One region of the Oricola indica genome, then DNA from elsewhere that is predicted to be linked to it. Evidence: predicted binding sites of a transcription regulator. Region 1 holds the regulator's gene; the other holds the start of a gene.

Region 1 (7,364 bases):
GGGCCGGTCCAGCCGCGCATGGTTTCCATCTCCCGGCGAAACGCCTCGACGTAACGCGCCTGATCGACGGGCTTGTGGCGGACATGGGAGTTGAAGTCGCAATAGGGGCACTTGGCCGCGCAGAAGGGCCAATGGATATAGACGCCGAAACCGGGCGCGCCATCGTCGCCATTCGGCCGGGAGACGGCGGGTCTATTCGACACCGAGGCAGTCATGGGCGAAGGCCTTGAAGGCGCGGGCGCGATGCGACAGGGCGCTCGCGTCGCCGGGCTTCCAGCCATGTTTTTCCTCCGCGGACATCTCGCCGAAGGTAATGTCGTAGCCCTCTGGTTTGAAGGCCGGATCGTAACCGAAGCCGAGCGTGCCGCGCGGCGGCCAGACCAGCGTTCCTTCAACCTCGCCACGGAAATACTCGACATGGCCGTCCGGGAAAGCGAGGCAAAGGACGGATACGAAACGGGCGGTGCGGTCCTTCGGGTCGGATGCGCGCTTTTCCGCCAGCTTCTCCTCGACATTGCGCATCGCCATGGCGAAGTCGCGTGTGCCGTCGGGCATTTCCGCCCAGTCGGCGGTGTAAACCCCCGGCTGGCCCTCGAGCGCATCGACGCAAATGCCGCTGTCGTCGGAGAGCGCCGGAAGACCGGTCGCCTGCATCGCGGCGACGGCCTTGGTCCTGGCATTCTCCTCGAAGGTCGTGCCGTGCTCGGGTGGCTCGGCAAGTCCCAGTTCGCCGGCCGAGGTTACCTCGAAGCCGAACGGACCGATCAGGTCGCGCATCTCCGACAGCTTGCCGGCATTGTGTGTCGCGAGCACGAGCTTGCCGGGTTCGAGTTTGCGCGTCATTCCAGTCCCCAGAGTTTCGGTTCGGCGATTTCCAGGCTGTTGCCGGCCGGATCTCGGAAATAGAGGGAGCGGGCGCCATTCGGCCAGCGGAAATCGGCTTCGATTTCCACGCCCGCAGCCTCCAGATGGCCGCGCCAGGCATCCAGATCCACCGGCGTTGCCTTGAAACAGGCGTGGCCCGGGCCTGTCGCACCATGGGTCGGCACCGGCATGGCCGGATTCCTGGACGGCTGGAGCGTCTGGTCCGGCCGGAACAGGAGAAGCACGCCCGTGCCGCAGGCGAAGAAAACGTGCCGCCCCTCGACCTTGGCGATGCGATCGAGCCCCATCACCTCGCCATAGAAGCGCTCGGCGGCGTCGAGATCGGCCACGTAAAGCGCCGTCTCCAATATGCCGTCCGGGCGCAACATGGCCGGCATCAGGCCCCGACCGCCTGTTTCTGCATTTCGACGAGCTGCTGAATAGCGTTCGACGCCTGGTCGAACAGCGCATTGAACTCGTCGCGCGAGAACGGGACGCCTTCCGCGGTGCCCTGGATTTCGACGACCCCGCCGGAGCCCGTCATGACGAAATTGGCGTCGGTTTCGGCCTCGGAATCCTCGGCGTAATCGAGATCGGTGACCGGAGTTCCCTTGTAGATACCGCAGGAAACGGCCGCGATGTGGTCCTTGAGAACCCGCGTCTTCGACGCCATCTGACGCTTATGCATCCAGTCGAGGCAATCATGCAAAGCGACCCAACCGCCGGTGATCGACGCCGTGCGGGTGCCGCCGTCCGCCTGGATCACGTCGCAGTCGATGGTGATCTGGCGTTCGCCGAGGGCTTCGAGATCGACGATGGCGCGCATCGAGCGGCCGATCAGGCGCTGGATTTCCAGCGTGCGGCCGCCCTGCTTGCCCGCCGACGCCTCGCGGCGCATGCGATCGCCGGTGGAACGCGGCAGCATGCCGTATTCGGCGGTCACCCAGCCACGGCCGGAATTGCGCATCCATGGCGGGACGCGCTCCTCGAGGCTCGCGGTGCAAAGCACATGCGTGTCGCCGAATTTCACCAGGCAGGAGCCCTCGGCATGTTTGGAAACGCCACGCTCGAAGGAAATGGCGCGCATCTGGTCGGGCATGCGCCCGGACGGTCTCGTCATGAATGTACCTCTTGGACTCAAACGTGCGGGCGTTCTAGAGGAACGCCGCGCCCGTGCATAGGGTGCGTCGATCGACGTTTCCCGTGTTTGATCGGGCGAAGGCGCATTATATAGATGATGTGAAACCGGAGCTGTCGCGTAGCACGATGCCAACAAACCTCAATTTCAGTTCCGAGCTCGACGACCGGTCGCAGGAGATCTTCCGGCTGATCGTGGAGAGCTACCTGCAGGAAGGCGAGCCGCTGGGCTCGCGTACCCTGTCGAAAAAGCTGCCCATGTCACTGTCGCCCGCCTCGGTGCGGAATGTGATGAGCGATCTCGAGGCTCTCGGCCTGATCTACTCGCCGCATGTCTCGGCCGGCCGCCTGCCAACCGAACAGGGACTGAGATTCTTCGTCGATGCCTTCATGGACACCGGCGAGGTGAACGACACCGAGCGGTCGCTGATCGAATCGCAGATCAAGCGCGACGGCCAGCACCAGTCGATGGAGAAGCTGCTGACCGACGCCAGCCAGATGCTGTCCGGCATTTCGCGCGGCGCGGGGCTCGTCATGACGACCAAGCGCGAAGGAATCCTCAAGCACATCGAGTTCATCCGGCTCGAGGAAAAGAAGGCGCTCGCCGTTTTGGTGTGGGAATCCGGTGAAGTGGAAAACCGTGTCATAGACCTGCCCGCCGGGACGACCGCCGCGCAGCTCTCGGAAGCGGCCAACTATCTCAATCACCACGGCCGTGACCGCAGCCTGTCGGAAGCGCGGCGGGCGATCGGCCAACGCCAGGAAATCCTGCGTTCCGAAGTCGATGCGGTCAGCGCCGACCTGATCGCCCGCGGCCTCGCCATGTGGTCCGGCAATGGAGACGGGCAGCCGGCACAACTGATCGTGCGCGGCCGCTCCAACCTGATCGAGAACGTCCAGGACAAGGAACAGATCGAGCGGCTGAAGCTCCTGTTCGACGAGCTGGAGCGAAAGGACGAGATCGCGCGCATGCTCGAACTCACGGAATCGGGCTCCGGCGTGAAGATCTTCATCGGGTCGGAGAACAGGCTGTTCTCGCTGTCCGGCTCCTCGCTGGTGGTCGCCCCCTACCGGGACTCGAACCGCCACGTGGTCGGCGCCATCGGCATCATCGGCCCGACGCGTCTCAACTACGCTCGGATCGTGCCGGTGGTGGACTATACCGCGCAGCTGATCGGAAAACTGCTGGAAGACGGCTAGTTATGGCGGCTTGTCGCGCGTGACCGAGACCGGGCGGCAAGGGCTTGCGCATCGCGACCGGCGAATCTCGCGCCTGCCCTTGATTTTTCACGGTCAAACCTCGATATCGCCGACAAAAGAAATCCCCGAACATCATGGAAGACATCCAGATGGCTGACGAGAAAAAGACGGCTGCCGAAGACATGAACACCAATATCAATCCGAACGACCGCGATGCGCTGAAACGCGCCGCCGACGACATCCTCAAGAAGGGTCGCAAGACGAACGCGGCCGAGAAATCGGCATGGGCGAACGACTCCGAAGGAGAGGAAGGCGAGACCTCCAGCGAAGAGGCCGTCAATATCGGAGACGAGATCGCGGCGATCCAGGCCGAGAATACGGATATGAAGGACCGGCTGCTTCGGTTGGCCGCCGACATGGAAAACCTGCGCCGGCGTACGGAGCGCGAAGTGCGCGACGCTAGGACATTCGCGATTTCCAAATTCGCCGCCGACATGCTGGGCGTCGCCGACAATCTGCGCCGTGCCCTCGACCATGTCACCGAGGAACAGCGCGAAGCCGCCGACGAAACGCTGAAGACACTCCTCGAAGGCGTCGAACTGACCGAACGCTCCATGCATTCGACCATGGAACGCCACGGCGTGAGGAAGCTGGAGCCCGAAGGGCAGAAGTTCGATCCGAACTTCCATCAGGCGATGTTCGAAGTGCCCAATCCGGAGGTGCCGAACAACACGGTCGTCCAGGTCGTGCAGGCCGGATACCAGATCGGCGACCGCGTGCTGCGGCCTGCCATGGTCGGCGTCGCCAAGGGCGGTCCGAAGCAGACGGCGGAAGCGGAACCGGGCGCACCGAACCCGGAATCCGAAAAAGACGCCTGAAAACAGAGTCGATTCAGCGGCGTTAACCATGCCGCTTCACGCTTCGAAAAGAAATTTTAACTAATCCGGTAGCCATCGCTTAACCAAAGCCATGGAGCTACCGATGAAAATCAACGTCTTTCTGACGACCGCAGCGGCCCTTGCCTCGCTGAGCGCGGTGGCGAACGCTGCCGACACGACTTACTACGATCCGGCTCCGCAGCCGCAATACTCCGCCCAGACGCAGTACCAGTCGCCGAACTGGCAGGGCGCCTATGCCGGCGTTCAGCTTGGCGGCGGGCAAATCCGGACCGATAACGGCAACGATACGGCGATGGTTGCCGGCGGGCATGCCGGTTATCTGATGCAGCGCGGCCAGTTCGTTGCCGGGCCGGAAGTGGATGTTAACTGGGCCGGTTGGGATGTCGGCGGCATGGAAGTCGATGCGACCGCGCGTGCAAGGGTTCGCGCCGGTGTCGCCATCGACAATCTCCTCGTCACCGGCTCCGTCGGGTACGGCCACATGTGGGCCGACGGCGAGAGCGATGGCGGCCTCTCGGTCGGCGCGGGTGCCGACATGCAGCTTTCCGACCATATCGTCGGCGGCGCGGAGTATCTCCACACGAATATCGGTGGCGGCGCGGACGTGAAGACCCACGAGGTCCGCGGACGTCTCAGCTACAAGTTCAACTGACCGGCCGAACATCGCCGGGGGACGGAAAGGGCCGCGTGAGCGGCCCTTTTTATTTGTCAGCCCTTCAGCAGGCCGGCGTCGATCGCTGCCTGGCGCAGCGAGACCTGGGGGCGCGGTCCGATCTGCTGGATGACCACGGACGCGGCAAGCGAGCCGAGATGGGCGCAATCCTCCAGCGAGCGGTCTTGGGTATAGCCCCACAAAAATCCGGCCGCATAGAGATCGCCGGCGCCGGTCGTATCGACGAGAGTATCGATTTCGAAAGCGGATACGCTTGCGGTTTCGCGGGACGTCATCGCGATCGAGCCCTTCTCCGAACGGGTGACGACGGCGATATCACAATCGGCGCGCATCGCTTCAAGAGCGGTCTCGAAATCGCCGGTCTGATACAGCGCTTTCGCCTCTTCCTCATTGGCGAAGACGATATCGACGGTGCCGGACCGCATCAGGTCCAGGAAATCGTCGCGGTAGCGATCGACGCAGAACGGGTCCGACAAGGTCATCGACATCTTTCGTCCATTGGCATGCGCGATTTCGGCGGCCATGCGAATGGCATCCTTGGCGCGCGGCGGGTCCCACAGATATCCCTCGAAGAAGGTGACCTTCGATCCGGCGACCTTGTCCTCCTCGATGTCCTCCGGGCCGAGTTCGACGCAGGCGCCAAGATAGGTGTTCATAGAACGCTCACCATCCGGCGTGACGAAGATCATCGATCGCGCAGTCGGCGGCGGGCCCGCGAGCGGCTTCGTATCGAAAGCGACACCCTGGGCGCGAATGTCGTGGCGGTAGATGCCGCCCAGATGATCGTCGGCGACCTTGCCGAAGAATGCAGCGGCACCGCCGAGGCTGGCGACGCCCGCCGCGGTGTTACCGGCGGATCCGCCGGACGTTTCCACCGCCGGGCCCATGCGGTCATAGAGCAATTCGGCGCGGTCTGCGTCGATCAGGTTCATCGCGCCCTTGATGATGGTGTTTTCGTGCAGGAAGTCGTCTTCGGCACGGGCGATGATATCGACAATGGCATTGCCGATGCAAAGTACGTCGAACTCGGACATGGATTCCCCAAAATGAAACGTTTCCCGGCGTTTAACGGCTCGTGCCGCGCTTGCAAAGTGCGAGCAGCGAAAAGCCGCATCTTGCATGCCGGCGCATTCGTCGCCATTTGGCCTGCATGATTTTCGATTCCGCCCTCAATGCGCTGCGCTCGCTTCTGCATCCCGGCATGCGCGCGACCTTCTGGAAATCGCTCGGACTGACCGTTCTCGCGCTGATCGGCGCCTGGTTTGCGATTTCATCCGGGTTCACGGAACTGGCGCTGCCGTGGGTTTCCGACTTCTTCCAGCTCGATTTCGAACTGCCGAAATGGACCGGATGGATCTCGTTTTTCGCGCTGATGATGGCCGGGTTCGGACTGGCGGCGGCGCTGGCCTTCCTGATCGGGCCTGTCAGCGCACTGATCGCCGGCATCTTCCTCGATGACGCGGCGCAGGCTCTGGAGGAAACCTATTATCCGGACGACCCGCCGGGCAAGGCGATGCCGATTGGCGAAGGCATATGGCTGGCGATCAAGTTCACCGGCGTCGTCATCCTCGGCAATTTGCTCGCCTTGGTGTTGCTGCTGGTGCCGGGTATCAACCTGATCGCCTTCTTCGTCATCAACGGCTACCTGCTCGGCCGCGAATTCTTCGAGTTCGCTTCGAGACGGTTCGGTCCGGACGACTATGCCCGCCGGCTTCGTGCGAAACACGGGCTGACGATTTTCGGCGCCGGACTGGTGATCGCTGCCTTCATGGCGGTGCCGATCCTCAACATCCTGACACCGCTTTTCGGCGCCGCGCTGATGGTGCATCTGCACAAGGCGATCGCCGTGCGTGATATCAACCGGGCGGCCTCGGCCGCCTGATTCCGCTCAGCCGATCACCTGCGCCGGCAGTTCGACGAGCGGCGCGGGGATGTCGCTGGTCTTTTCCTTCGACTTGCAGATATCGGCGATGACGCAAATCTCGCATTCGGGCTTTCGCGCCTTGCAGGTGTAGCGGCCATGCAGGATCAGCCAATGATGGGCGTGGAAGAGATAGTCCTCGGGGATCACGCGCATCAGGTTTTCCTCCACCTCGTCGGGGTTCTTGCCCGGCGCGAGACCGATGCGGTTGGCGATGCGGAAGATGTGGGTGTCGACGGCCATGGTCGGAATGCCGAAAGCCATCGACATGACCACATTGGCGGTCTTGCGGCCGACGCCCGGCAGGGTGACCAGTTCCTCTCGGGTGCGCGGGACCTCGCCGCCGAACTCGTCGACCAGCTTTCGCGACAGGGCAATCACGTTCTTCGCCTTGTTGCGCCAAAGCCCGATGGTACGGATATGCTCTCCGACCTTCTCCTCGCCGAGCGCCAGCATCTTTTCCGGCGTGTCGGCGACCGCGAAGAGCGCCTTCGTCGCCTTGTTGACGCCCGCATCGGTCGCCTGCGCGGACAACGCGACAGCGACGACCAGCGTGAACGGATTGACGTGCGCGAGTTCACCCTTCGGTTCGGGCCGCTGGACCGAAAACCGCCAGAAAATCTCGCGCACCTCGTCCTTCGAATATTTCGAGCGCGGAAGGCTTTTCCTG
Region 2 (7,364 bases), 3.8 Mb from region 1:
CGAACTGCAGGTTGTTGCGCGAGAAGAAGTTCTCCGTGAATTCCCATGTCAGCTGCGACTGGACGAGCGGAATGTAGCCGGCTTCCTTCAGCGCGGGGGCGATTCCCTCGAACTCTTCCCAGGTCTTCGGGGCGTCGACGCCGGCTTTTTCGAGGGCGGCGGTGTTGATGTACATGATCGGCGCCGACGAGTTGAACGGCATGCCGACGAACTTGCCGTCGGCGTCGGCGTAGAAGTAGCGAACGCCCTCGATGAAGGATTCCCGATCGAACTCGTAGCCGGCCTGGGTGATCAGGTCTTCCGCGGGGATCGCCGCGCCGTTGGCGTTGATGATCGTGGCGGCGCCGGCGTCGAAGACCTGAAGGATGTTCGGCTGTTCACCGGAGCGGAAGGCGGCGATGCCGGCGGCGAGCGCTTCCTCGTAGGTGCCCTTGGAAACTGGAGTCAGCGAACAGGCGTCCTGCGCCGCGTTGAACTTCTCGGCGATCTGGTTGATCACTTCCTGGTTCTTGCCGCCCATGCCGTGCCACCAGGTGATGTCTGTGGCGAAAGCATGCGCGGACGTGGAAAGCAGCAGGGAGGCTGCAAGGATATTGCGGATCATCTGAAATCTCCTGGGTTCCGTTTCGGGAGTCGAAACGATGCGAGCCGCGTAGGAGAATCCGGTGAAGCCTTCTTGACCGTTCGGTGAAAAATCGATGACAGCGCGTGAAATGGCCGGGGATAGTCCAAAGCAAAAAGGCCGGGCTTGCGCCCGGCCTTTCCGTAAAATGGATGCTGTAAGCGCTTGGCTTACATCATGCCGCCCATTCCGCCCATGCCGCCCATGTCGGGCATGCCGCCGCCGGCAGATTCCTTCTTCGGAAGTTCGGCGATCATGGCTTCGGTGGTGATCAGCAGGCCGGCGATCGAGGCCGCGTCCTGAAGGGCGGTGCGCACGACCTTGACCGGGTCGACGATGCCCATCTTGATCAGGTCGCCATATTCGCCGGTCTGGGCGTTGAAGCCGAAGGTCAGCGAATCCTGCTCGAGGATCTTGCCGACAACGATCGAGGCTTCGGCGCCAGCGTTGGTCGCGATCTGGCGGGCCGGAGCCTGCAGAGCGCGGCGAACGATGCTGATGCCGGCTTCCTGGTCGGCATTGACGCCGGAGGCCGACAGACCCTTGGAGGAGAGCAGCAGAGCGGTGCCGCCGCCGGGAACGATGCCTTCTTCGACGGCCGCGCGGGTCGCGTTGAGGGCGTCGTCGACGCGGTCCTTCTTCTCCTTCACCTCGACTTCGGTCGCACCGCCGACGCGGATGACGGCAACGCCGCCTGCGAGCTTGGCAAGGCGCTCCTGGAGCTTCTCGCGGTCGTAATCGGAAGAGGTCTCTTCGATCTGGGCCTTGATCTGGTTGACGCGGCCTTCGATCTCGGAAGCTTCACCGGCGCCGTCGACGATGGTGGTTTCTTCCTTGGTGATCGAAACCTTCTTGGCCGTGCCGAGCATGTCGAGCGAGACATTCTCGAGCTTGATGCCGAGGTCTTCGGAGATGACCTGGCCGCCCGTCAGGATGGCGATGTCTTCGAGCATGGCCTTGCGGCGATCGCCGAAGCCCGGAGCCTTGACGGCGGCGATCTTCAGGCCGCCACGCAGCTTGTTGACGACGAGCGTGGCCAGTGCCTCGCCTTCGACGTCTTCCGCGATGATGAGCAGCGGACGCGAGGACTGAACGACGGATTCGAGGATCGGCAGCATGGCCTGCAGGTTGGAGAGCTTCTTCTCGTGCAGCAGGATGTACGGATCTTCGAGATCGGCGATCATCTTTTCCGGATTGGTCACGAAGTAAGGCGACAGGTAGCCGCGGTCGAACTGCATGCCTTCGACGACTTCGAGTTCGGTCTCGGCGGTCTTGGCTTCTTCGACCGTGATCACACCTTCATTGCCGACTTTCTGCATCGCTTCCGCGATCATCGAGCCGATTTCGGACTCGCCGTTGGCGGAGATGGTGCCAACTTGGGCGACTTCCTCGGAGGTGTTGATCTTGGTGGCCTTCTTCTGAAGGTCGGCGACGACTTCGGCGACGGCGAGGTCGATGCCGCGCTTCAGGTCCATCGGGTTCATGCCGGCGGCAACGGCCTTGTGGCCTTCCTGAACGATCGACTGCGCCAGAACGGTCGCGGTCGTGGTGCCGTCACCGGCGATGTCGTTGGTCTTGGACGCCACTTCGCGCAGCATCTGCGCGCCCATGTTCTCGAACTTGTCTTCGAGTTCGATTTCCTTGGCGACCGATACGCCGTCCTTGGTAATGCGCGGTGCGCCGAAGGACTTGTCGATAACGACGTTGCGGCCTTTCGGGCCGAGCGTGACTTTCACGGCATCGGCGAGGATGTTCACGCCGTCCAGCATGCGCTCGCGCGCCGTGCGGCCGAATTTCACTTCTTTAGCGGACATATTCTATACTCCCGGGCAATCTGCCCATTCTGTCTGTCTTGAGAAAACGATCGGGAAAGCGGTTTAGCCGACGATACCCATGATGTCGGATTCCTTCATGATCAGGAGATCCTGGCCGTTCAGCTTGACTTCGGTGCCGGACCACTTTCCAAACAGGACGCGGTCGCCAGCCTTAACGTCGAGCGGCTGGACCTTGCCGTTTTCGTCACGGGCACCCGCACCGACGGAAACAACTTCGCCTTCCGACGGCTTTTCCTTGGCGCTATCCGGGATGATGATGCCGCCTGCGGTCTTCTCCTCGGATTCGACGCGACGCACGACAACACGGTCGTGCAGCGGACGGAAATTCACATCTGCCATTGACTTGAACCTTTGATACGTTGGCTTTGATTGTTCTGGCACTCACTCCTCATGAGTGCTAGCGAGCCGGAGATAGTGATGTGCTGCGCGGGTGTCAAGGTGCGCGGCGCCGCTGTTGGCGTTTCCGGAGCTAGCCGCCGCTCCCGACGGTCACGGTCACCGGGCGGTGAAAGGTTTCCGGCAGAACGGCGCCGCCAAGCGTCAATCGCGTCATTGCCGTGACACTGGCCGACATTCGGCCGTCATGCGTGCGCCGGAACCGTGGTGCCGATGTATATTGGCCTTCGGGAAGTTCAAGGGTGGATGCGTAAAGCTGGTTCGCGCGATCCGCGTCAAACCGGCCATCAGCCGACAGCGATGCCTCGACTGCTGCCGACAATGCGACGGACGCCTGTTTCGTTGTTCCCTCGATGCGAGGAACGTCGACTGCCAGTGCCAGCCCCATTATCACCGGAACGGCGACGAGGCTCATGGCCACGTTGAAATTGCCGCCGGCATGCTTCGCGAATTTCTCGCGTTTCACCATCATGGTGTATGCCCCTAACATTCCAGCGCAATTGCTGGCGGGGTCTCGATAACGCCTGAATGTTTATGGCCGGTGAAATCCGGTGGTTAAAATTGTTCCCAACCGGGATTTTCCAACCGAAAATCCGCCTCACTCGATGATGCGCAGTTTCGAAAGCTCCGCGCCAATCGTGCCGAAGGCGTTCTCCAGTTCGGTCTGGCTCGGTGCGTGGTAATACTTGCCGGGGTCGGAAGCGCAGTCCTGGAAGATCTGCTTGGTGCTCGAACTCGGGCTCGATCCGAAGGTCACCGTATAGATGATGACGTCCTGGCCCTTCGCGGTCGTGCACAGGGACTTCAGCCGCGTGTCGATGATGCCCTTGGCGTTGTTCGCATTGTTCGTTTCGAAGATCGCATTCGCCTGGCTTTCGCCGAGACGGCCATAGCCGGTGTAGTCCGACTTGCCCGGATGGGCCTCGTTCGGCCCGGCATCGCTCGGCAGATCGTAGAACAGGTTGTCGCCGTCGGTCATGATCATGATCGCCTTGCGCCAGCGCGGGCTGTCCCACAATGTCGCGCCGGTTTTCGGATCGAGTTCCGTGCTTTCGGTAAAGGGTTCTCCCGGAGAAAGCGTGCGAATGCCCCATGCCATGCCGATGTCGCCGAGCGTGCCGCCGCGGTTCCAGGCGGAAAGCGCATCGACGGCCGCATCGACATCCGCATAGGAATTGGTCAGCGGCAGGATCGGCGTCGGACAGCCGATATTGGGACCGGTGATACCATTGGAATTGTAGGAGCCGCCCGGATAGATCGTCGAGTCGTCGTCAAGGTCGTAATCGTTGTCGACCGACGGCTCCCAGAAGAACGGATACCACTTCTCGACGTCGGGACCGGTGTCGGCGATGGAGTTGGCGCCGCTGCGCTCCTTGACGCAGCCTTTCCACTTGTCCTTGTCGTCGGAACGCAGGCCATAGCTGTGCGTCCCGACGATGCTGTCCGCGATAGAGCCCACATTGACCGTCGACGCGTAGGGAACGATGGACACGCGCAGATCGGCCGGCTCGGCTTCGCCGTCGAAGATCGCATCGACCAGGATATCGGATGCGCTGCGCAGCGACGCGATCTTGCTGCCGCTCCACATCGAGCCGGTATTGTCGAGCACGAGACTGACGAGCAGGCCGCCGCCTGCGCGCTTGACCTTCGTGCGCACCGAAACCTGCACCTCGCTGACCTGCAGGATGGACATGAAGAGCGTCTGCATCGTCGCCGAACCATCGACCGTGATGACGTCGCCGGTAACCGCGGTGGAAACGGTGTCGAGCGACGCATCGGCGAGCGAGAAGTTGTTGGTGACGAATTTGCCGGCGAGCGCGTCGAGCGTCGGCTTGTCCTGGTAGACGGTGGCGACGGCAAGCGCCGCGGCGTCCACGGCCGATTGCAGGTGATAGCGCGTCAACAGGAAACGCGATCCGTCGATGGACAGGCCGACCGAGGCGAGCAGCGGGATCAGCAGAAGCGCGAAATTGACCGCCATCGCGCCGCGCCGGTTTTCGCGCATGGCCCGAAGGCGGGCGAACAGGCCCGTCGCGCGGTTCGCGGGATCGCTTGCTCTTTCTCTTTTCCTGTCGATCGCCATGGCGGTTGCTTTCACTGTGTGCCCGTCACTCGGGCGGGATGAAATCCCAGTTCTGGTCGTATTCGGAGATCGCACCGTCCATGGCGATGGCCCGCGTTTCGCGGGGACGGAACCATGCGGTCGAGGTGAGGGTGCGGCTGGTCGACGACCAGACGTAGTTGAACGGGCTGGAATAGCTCATCTTCGCCTCGAACCTGATGACGGTGTCGGCCGGCAGTCCCATGCCCGCCGCGCCTGAGGCGTCCGCCGTCAGCGTCGCGCCGCCGGCCGACCGCGTCCACAACAGGGTCGGCGTGTTGTCGGCCTTGAACCCGATGCTGGAGACATTGATTTCGAGGCTCTTGTTCGGATCGAACCCGACGATCATCTGGTCCGACGCGTTGAGTATGGTCGTGATCGACGAACTGGTAAGCGTCGGTTCGCGGGCAAGCAGGTCGCCCGATTGGTGGACGTAACGCAGGAACTGGTCCTCCGTGGCGTGCTCGACATAGACTTCGGCCAGGCCGAAGGCGAGCACCAGCATGATTGGCGACAACAGGATGAACTCCATCGCCGCAACGCCGCGCCGGTCGCTGCCGAAGCGGCGGAGAAGAGCTGCGATGCGATGTCCCCCAAGCCTGCTCATGACGCCCTCAGAACGGCTCGTTCTTGAAGATGGAAAAGCCGACCACGATCACCGGGTCGCCATCGGGTTGCAGGATGTCCGCGAGGAACGGCGTGTAGAAATTGTGGATGGCCGACGCCCGCATGGCCGTGATCTTCGCCGAGCCGCCCGGCTGAAAAATGAAATTGGTCGGCTTGCCGTTCGCGTCGAACTTCGCGTTCGGAAAAACGACGTCGGCGACCGTGTTGAAGTACCGCACGTCCAGATAGACCTCGGCGCAATTGAAGAAGAGTGAGGCGTCGGAGCAGACGCCGGCGTCGAAATCCTGTTTGGGATGCGCGCTTTTCTGCAGTTCGCCGGTTTGAATGTTGCGGCCGGCCTGATGCAGGACGAATTTCAGGTGGCTCTGCTTGTAGTAGTAGATCGAGGTTTCGATGATCGCGAAGATGAGCAACAGGAAAACGGGCGTGATCAGGCCGAATTCCAGTGCAGTCGCGGCGTGCGTGTTCGTCCGGTACCCGCGGATTGCCTGGCGGGCACGGCGTAAAGTTTGCGCAAAGCCTGAACGGCGTTTCACGCGCTTGATGTTCATCGGTCACGGCGTCCATTTACGGAGCCGTTTCTATCAGCGCTTGATTGGCGCCCGGTTCACGCGCCCGGGGTCATTTTCAACGGCGGATTTACCGCTCGTTAGCCATGGGTTTGCGCGCGAGAAGTCGAACGCCACGCGCGACGGCTTCCCTTTGGGCTGGAAAGGTTCTAATTCGGCCAGCGCGCGTGACGCAAACGGGATAGAACTTTTGGCCATTCGGGTACTGGACAAGCTGGCGGATATCACCGGCGAGTATGATGCGATTTTTTGCGACGTCTGGGGCGTGCTGCACAATGGCGTGCGGTCGTGGACGCCCGCATGGAAGGCGCTTGCGGCGGAACGCGAAAAGGGCAAGGCGGTCGTGCTGATCACCAACGCCCCGCGCCCGAAAGGGCCGGTCTCGGAACAACTCGCGACCCTCGGCGTGCCGGGGGAAGCCTATGACGACATCGTCACATCGGGCGATGTCACGCGGGCGCTGATCGGCGAGAACGCGCGGATGATCTTTCACATCGGCCCCGACCGCGACATGTCGCTCTATGACGGGCTCGACGTCGAGCCGGTCGAGGAGCGCGAGGCCGCGGCCGTTGTGTGCACCGGTTTCTTCGACGACGAAACGGAAACGCCGAAGGACTATCACGAGATGTTGCAGCGCCTCCGGGCCCGCAACCTGCCTTTCATCTGCGCCAATCCCGACATCGTCGTGGAGCGCGGTGACCGGCTGGTCTATTGCGCCGGCGCGCTGGCCAAGGATTTCGGCCTGATGGGCGGCCGCACACTGATCGCGGGCAAGCCGCACGCGCCGATTTATCGCGAGGCGATGGCCCGCGCCGCCGCTGCGCTGGGCCGTGAGGTCGAGCCGTCGCGGGTGCTCGCAATCGGCGACGGCATGACCACGGACGTCAAGGGCGCGATGGATTTCGGGTTGGACCTGCTGTTTATCTCCGACGGCATCCATGCGCGCGAATATGGCACGCCTGGCAATCCGGACCCGCAGCGCCTCGCCTACCATCTCAACGGTTTCGGCGCACACCCGGTCGCCACGATGACCAAACTGGCCTGAACGGAGCGGCATGTGACGTTTCGGTTCACCTCTTCGAAGGAGCTTCCGGCGGCGCTGCATGGCAGTGTCGTTGCGATCGGCAATTTTGACGGCGTCCATCGCGGTCATCAGTCCGTGCTCGAAACCGCGCTGGGCTTTGCCCGCGATCATGGCTGTCCCGCTCTCGTGC

Evidence for each region. Region 1 encodes HrcA, which represses chaperone genes, less so after heat shock. Its sites were predicted from a motif close to GTTAGCACTCNCNNNNNGNGAGTGCTAAC; they were not measured.
Region 2: the regulator HrcA is predicted to act here: its motif matches at 2,831-2,859, upstream of groES (co-chaperone GroES).

What each region holds. Positions count from the first base shown of each region.
Region 1 covers NZ_OZ245747.1:508,200-515,563, forward strand. The annotation lists gene hemW (radical SAM family heme chaperone HemW) at 1-215, opposite strand, end outside; gene rdgB (RdgB/HAM1 family non-canonical purine NTP pyrophosphatase) at 193-843, opposite strand; gene ACQK2M_RS02690 (VOC family protein) at 840-1,253, opposite strand; gene rph (ribonuclease PH) at 1,262-1,984, opposite strand; gene hrcA (heat-inducible transcriptional repressor HrcA) at 2,131-3,201, shown strand; gene grpE (nucleotide exchange factor GrpE) at 3,351-4,079, shown strand; gene ACQK2M_RS02710 (outer membrane protein) at 4,183-4,752, shown strand; gene ACQK2M_RS02715 (adenosine kinase) at 4,809-5,807, opposite strand; gene ACQK2M_RS02720 (sulfate transporter family protein) at 5,924-6,655, shown strand; gene nth (endonuclease III) at 6,662-7,364, opposite strand, start outside.
Region 2 covers NZ_OZ245747.1:4,335,085-4,342,448, reverse strand. The annotation lists gene ACQK2M_RS21520 (extracellular solute-binding protein) at 1-604, opposite strand, end outside; gene groL (chaperonin GroEL) at 793-2,436, opposite strand; gene groES (co-chaperone GroES) at 2,500-2,796, opposite strand; gene ACQK2M_RS21505 (hypothetical protein) at 2,927-3,325, opposite strand; gene ACQK2M_RS21500 (pilus assembly protein TadG-related protein) at 3,452-4,951, opposite strand; gene ACQK2M_RS21495 (TadE/TadG family type IV pilus assembly protein) at 4,962-5,561, opposite strand; gene ACQK2M_RS21490 (TadE/TadG family type IV pilus assembly protein) at 5,569-6,132, opposite strand; gene ACQK2M_RS21485 (TIGR01459 family HAD-type hydrolase) at 6,341-7,195, shown strand; gene ACQK2M_RS21480 (bifunctional riboflavin kinase/FAD synthetase) at 7,208-7,364, shown strand, end outside.